3 regions of the Providencia rettgeri genome follow, and region 1 is predicted to be linked to each of the others. Evidence: predicted binding sites of a transcription regulator. Region 1 holds the regulator's gene; each other region holds the start of a gene.
The links. The regulator Fur, encoded in region 1, represses iron uptake genes when iron is present. The targets are predictions, from matches to a motif close to ATAATAATGAGAACNACTATCAA.
Positions count from the first base shown of each region.

Region 2: a site for Fur is predicted at 915-937, ahead of ygiD (4,5-DOPA dioxygenase extradiol). Genes of this name have one in related genera too.
Region 3: a site for Fur is predicted at 1,077-1,099, ahead of feoA (ferrous iron transporter A). Genes of this name have one in related genera too.

Region 1 is NZ_CP163512.1:2,263,334-2,265,540, reverse strand. It holds gene AB6N04_RS10260 (polymer-forming cytoskeletal protein) at 1-534, opposite strand; gene fur (ferric iron uptake transcriptional regulator) at 1,204-1,653, opposite strand; gene fldA (flavodoxin FldA) at 1,920-2,207, opposite strand, start outside.
Region 2 is NZ_CP163512.1:2,676,140-2,678,346, forward strand. It holds gene ygiD (4,5-DOPA dioxygenase extradiol) at 15-845, opposite strand; gene ribB (3,4-dihydroxy-2-butanone-4-phosphate synthase) at 1,092-1,745, opposite strand; FMN riboswitch at 1,905-2,055, opposite strand.
Region 3 is NZ_CP163512.1:3,859,655-3,861,861, forward strand. It holds gene feoB (Fe(2+) transporter permease subunit FeoB) at 1-705, opposite strand, end outside; gene feoA (ferrous iron transporter A) at 734-964, opposite strand; gene AB6N04_RS17760 (Tex family protein) at 1,323-2,207, opposite strand, start outside.

The DNA.
Region 1 (2,207 bases):
TTATAAAGAAGCGATTCCTTTATCGTCATTATTTTTGATGAAAGGGGCATCAAGCTTTGCTTTATCTTTTAATTGAGTGATTTTCTCAGTATGAGAGGCACTATTTTTCACATTCGCTTGTCCTGAAAGAATACCGCCTTTTTTAATCGATAAGCTGCTGTAGTGAATTGTGCCATGGATTTCGCCATTATTTTCAATGCTAATGGAATCAGAAACACACTCACCTTCGACTCGACCATTAATAATCAATTCCTTACAACTAATGTTACCTGTAACTTGTCCATTAAGCATGACTTTCACAGTATTCTCTTTTCCAGTGATATTACCAATCACCTTGCCATAAATATGTACTTGCTCATTGGATGTAATATTACCTTCAAATATCACATCTCTTGAGATAATCGTATTCGATTTTTCTTCACTAAGGGTTGGTGTTGATATCATAACGTGTTCTTCTACCTTAGAAACAACTTCAGGTTCAGGAATTGCAGGGGTTTCTTCAATGGTTTGTTTGTTTTGTCTTTTGGTGAACATTTTACTTACCTTTTTTTGATTGAAGTATAAGATCAAAAACAGTATTGATAATACAAATGAAAATAAGGTGATGGCAGTATGACTAAAGAACCATCCTATTAAAGTAAGAAACCAGAAGAAAAAACTCGTATTAATAAAGAAGTATGTTTTTTTCATCAGTTAATCTCTTACGAAACACGAGAGCGAACCAAGTAAGTCTAGTTAAAAATACAGTAATTACACAATAAAAATGTATTTTTACTTTTTTATTACACTTTTCTTGTTTATTAGATTCAAAAATAAAAAATTTTGATACTAGTATACTGAGCTTATTTTAGACGCTATAAGATAAATTATATGGCATTTATATGAAAAATAGATACAAAGTATATTCCGTTAACTTTATGTATTGCTATGATATCACAGTAAATGTTCTCAAATTAAGAAGGTATATTTATCAATCGATAATATAAAGGATTTGAAGTGAATTGCAACTTATTATGGAACACTTCAATGTTTCACATTAATAACATATTTTAGTGATAAACAGAAAATGAATAAGAAAAATGTGCTGAGTATCACGAAAAAATTGATTATCCGTGGATTGAATATAATAAAAAAGCCTGATAACAGTTGCTATCAGGCTTTTGCAAAATAGTTCACCATGACGATATGATGGTGATTAATTCATTACTCTTTTGCTTCGTGTGCGTCAGCGTTATCGCGGCAATCACCATCAGCACAGTGACCATACAAGTATAAGCTGTGGTTAGACAACTTAATACCGTGGCGAGCAGCGATATTTTTTTGGCGAGTTTCAATCGATTCATCAGTAAACTCAATCACTTTACCACAATCTAAGCAGATTAAGTGGTCATGGTGATGCTGCTGAGTTAATTCAAATACGGATTTTCCACCCTCGAAATTATGGCGCGTAACGATACCTGCATCATCAAATTGGTTCAATACACGGTATACAGTCGCTAGCCCGATCTCTTCGCCCATATCAATCAGCTTTTTATAGAGATCTTCCGCACTGACGTGGTGGCACTCAGGCTCCTGAAGTACTTCCAAAATCTTGAGTCTTGGAAGAGTGACTTTGAGTCCAGCATTTTTCAATGCTTTATTGTTGTCTGTCATGCGGGTTTGTCCTGTATCTTAAATCATAAATTTAACAATAACGAAACATTTTTAACATAGATCCAGTTGTCTTCTAAACTGATTTACAATTATAGGCATGGAAAATAAAAATAGAAACCATGCATTGTCTCATTATTTTGATAATCTCTTATAAGTCTATCCAATTAGGATAGTTAATCGATTATTCTAGACTGCCTCATGCCCCTTTAGGATGCATTTTGCCTGGGAAAGCTCCCAGCTTAAGAGCCAAGTCTGTTTTTAATCGGTTAACCAAGAATTTCAGCTAATGACATTTCTTCAGAGATTTGTTTGACCCATGCATCAACACGTTCATCAGTCAATTCGGGTTGACGGTCTTCATCGATCGCTAAGCCGATAAAGTGGTTATCATCTGCCATACCTTTTGAAACTTCAAAGTGGTAGCCTTCAGTTGGCCAGTGACCCACAATCACCGCACCACGAGGTTCGATGATATCGCGAATGGTGCCCATCGCATCACAGAAATATTCTGCGTAGTCTTCTTGGTCTCCGCAACCAAATAGGGCGACAAGCTT
Region 2 (2,207 bases), 410 kb from region 1:
TGAAGCTAACAACGTTACAGCCTGAAATATGACGAGGAGATTTCGCCGACAACGACTGACATCATACTCAATGACGCAGAAACAATCCCTTCAATTGGCGTATTGACCCCTTCTTCACCATCCCAAGTGCCTAATATGGGTAAAAGCGGTAAATAATGCTCTGGCGATGGGTTTGATAATTTGCCATCTTCCCGTTCTAGCCCTTTGGTCAACGGGTGAGGGATTTCATGGCTTTGCAAGTTGTCATACACAAATTGCTCAAAAGATGCAGCCCACGGATAAGGCTCAGCTTGTGAGTTTTGCCAGTTCATCGCTCGTAAATTGTGTACCACATTACCGCTTCCCATAATCAGTATCCCTTGTTCCCTTAAAATAGACAGTTTTTTGCCTAGTTCATGGTGCCAAGTCGCAGGTTTTGTGCCATCAATACTTAGCTGGATCACCGGAATATTGGCTTCTGGGTACATACGCACTAAAATTTCCCATGTTCCATGATCAAGCCCCCACTCTTCTTTATCAAGATAAACTGGTTCTGGCGCTAATAAATCAGCAACCTGCCGGGCTAGTTCAGGTGAGCCCGGTGCTGGATATTCAATTTGGTATAGTGCTTCTGGGAATCCGCCAAAATCGTGAATGGTTTTCGGTTTTAACATGGAGGTTACCGCAGTCCCGCGAGTATACCAGTGTGCTGAAATCACCAATATCGCTTTTGGCCTAGGTAAGGTTTTGCCGAGTTGTTCCCACGCTTTTGTATAAGGATTGTCCTCAATAGCATTCATTGGGCTACCATGACCTATAAAAATTGCTGGGATCTTGTTATTTACGACTGAAGTATTTACCGACATGATGATTTCAACTCCAACTCAATTAGCTACGACTTATAGCATACGCTTTTAAATAAAAATCACAGTAAGCTAATTATGAGTATGATCATCAAATAAATTGAAAAGGCCACGAGGTGTGCAACTCAGTGGCCTTAATGCAATTCTATATGCTTAACGTACTATCAATAACTTAAATAATTTAGCTGAAGTTAGCCTACCAATATTTAAGTTTAAAAAAACAAACTTTTCCTCGAAAGAGGACTAAGGTTAGCTGGCTTTCTTTTCCTGCTGCAAACGATACTGTACTAAATCCTCGATAGTCACAACCGTCAACCCGTGCTGCTTACCAAAAGCAGCCACTTCTGGTGTACGTGCCATTGAGCCATCATCGTTAGTCAATTCACAGAGCACACCAGCTGGCTTAAACCCTGCTAATAAGGCTAAATCGATAGTCGCTTCAGTATGACCACGACGTGCTAAGACACCGCCCTCACGAGCACGTAATGGGAAGACGTGACCAGGGTGATTAAGGTCTGCTGGCACTGCGTCATCCGCAATCGCTGCGCGAATAGTCGTGATGCGATCTGCGGCAGAAACCCCTGTGGTTACGCCATTTGCCGCTTCAATTGTCACAGTAAAACCGGTTTGATTTTGGCTGGTATTATTTTCCACCATCATTGGCAATTCCAGTTTTTTGCGACGCTCTTCTGTGATACACAAACACACAATGCCACTGCTGTAGCGAATGGTAAATGCCATTTGCTCTACAGTCATGGTTTCAGCAGCAAAAACTAAGTCACCTTCATTCTCACGATCTTCATCGTCCAGAACAAGGACACCTTTACCTTGGCGCAAGGCCTCGATAGCTTTTTCAACACGTTCGATTGGATTACCGAATTCGGAAAGTAGCGTATGATCCATGGTAAAAAACCTCTTAAATAGTTATTAACTAGTTACCAGAATCAAGGCAGTCTTAGGAGTACGAGAAATGATGAATAAATAAATTACCTATAAGTGGCAACCTACCTACTCAGGTATGCAGAACATCTCTGTGCAATACCGCACAAGCATGCAGATACAGTTAATTCTCTCCCATCCGGACTATAACCGTCGGCTCCAGATTCACACTGGATCTGCTGACCTTTACCACCGAAATGATAAAGCGCTCGCGGGCTTCATGCGCGTTGCATGTTACCGCCGGTGGGGACTTTCACCCCGCCCTGAGATAAACGCGATCAATATAACGCCAATAATTCAACTACGCAACGATGATATTCAAAACTGGCGAGCCACTCACACTTTTAGACAAAAAATATGAATAAAAACTTAGTGTTACCAACACTCTTTTTTCACCTTTTAATTTCTCTAAATAATTCCCGTTGT
Region 3 (2,207 bases), 1.6 Mb from region 1:
ATTGAGCTGCTGGCGAGTGACTTGTAATTGCGCGTCAGAAATTTCAGCGCGTTGTCGACTATAAATATCCCCTTCAAGGATTTGCAAAGCTAACCAGCGGCGTTGTTGGTGGCTAAATTGTTGAGCTGAGATTTGTTCAGACAATGAATCAACAGCTTGTAATAATTGTGGTGGATATTCAACAAGGGCTTTTTGGTTATTTTGCGGATGAGTATCAATGGTTTTTTTCAATTTATCGATACCTGTGGCACGAGTTGAAACCATTGGGATAACTGGACAACCCAGTTGTTTTTCCAGTTCAGCAATATCAATATCAATGTGTTGGCTTTTGGCAATATCCAACATATTCAGGGCGACAATACATGGCACGCCTAATTCAACTAACTGTAGTGTTAGGTAGAGGTTACGCTCAAGGTTCGAAGCATCAACAACGTTAATCAGCATGTCGGCTTCACCACTTAAAATAAAGTAGCAGGCAATTTGTTCGTCGAGGGAGGTTTGCTCAGAAATCGTGGTGAGGGAGTAGGTGCCGGGGAGGTCGACAAGCTCAATTTTGTGGTCATCCGTGTGGAAGCGGCCAACTTTGCGCTCAACCGTGACGCCTGCCCAGTTACCGACGCGTTGTCTTGACCCTGTTAGCTGGTTAAAAAGAGTTGTTTTACCTGCATTGGGGTTACCAATTAAGCCGATAGTCAATCGTTTCATAGTGTTTGCCAATAATAAAAAAGAAGACTTAAGCGGTAGGCGCTTCATCAAGGTTTAGTAGGGCGAGATCCTTTTTGCGTAGCACTAAGCTGACGCGGTGGGTTTCTATTTGAACAGGATCGCCAAAAGGCGCTAAACGCACCACTTTAAAAACGGAGCCCGGCAATAAACCGAGAGACAATAATTTTTGACGATATGCAGGGCTGATTTCGGGGGAAAAACCCAGAATTTTGTAACTGCATTGAGGAAGTATAGCCATGGTGTCTTCCTATTCTCTTCCTAACGATTTAATTCATAATGATACTGATAATTATTGTTAGAAAAGTTTCTATCTACAAGAAAAACGTTGAGTAAAACAAAAATAAATCTAATTAACAATGAGAATCATAATCATCCATCTTCTATTATATTTAGCCTCTTTTTTCGTCATTTTGACTTGATGTGGATCAACGAAGCATGGAGTTGACGGTGTTTTTTCGCTGATGTGGGGATTGTGGGAAAAGAATCAAGTAGGTTGGTTTTTGTACAGTATATTGAGTTTATTTATATAGTGGCGAAGATATTTCTGATAAAGACAATACCCCAATAAGTTTATTGGGGTATTGGTCTTAATTAGACTAGCGTTTCTTGCCAAACGCGGCGGCAAGCGCATCGCTCATGGCGCTATTACCTGATGAGTTTGTATTTTGGCGTGAATTACCTCGAGGAGCCGCTGTTTTACGTGCGTTTTTATCTTGTGCAGGCGCAGCTTTACGAGGCCCATTGCTAGACTCACCTGCTTGTTCGTCCAAACGCATGGTAAGGGCGATACGCTTACGGGGAATATCCACATCCAAGACTTTTACCTTCACTATATCCCCAGCTTTCACGACTTTGTGTGGGTCTTCGACGTAACTGTTGGATAATGAAGATATATGTACTAAACCGTCTTGGTGAACGCCGATATCCACAAATGCCCCAAAGTTGGTCACGTTAGTCACGGCGCCTTCTAAAATCATGCCAGAAACGAGGTCATTCATCGTTTCGACACCTTCTGCGAAGGTGGCTGTTTTAAACTCAGGGCGGGGATCGCGTCCTGGTTTTTCCAGTTCTTTGATGATATCTGTGACTGTTGGCACCCCAAATTGTTCAGTGGTGAAATCACGGGGACTCAGTGCATTAAGCACTTGTGAGTTACCCATAATTTCTTTCAGTGGTTGGCGAACAGTTTGCAGAATTTTTTCAACAATAGGGTATGCTTCAGGGTGAACCGTTGACGCATCCAGTGGGTTTTCACCATTGGTGATACGCAGGAACCCCGCACACTGTTCAAAGGCTTTAGGCCCAAGGCGTGCCACTTTCAGTAACTGTTTTCTGTCATTAAACTGACCATTCTCATCACGCCAATCAACAATGTTTTGTGCGATCATTTTGCTCAGGCCTGCAACGCGGGTGAGTAAGGCAACTGATGCGGTATTTAAGTCCACCCCCACGGAGTTTACGCAATCTTCGACAACAGCATC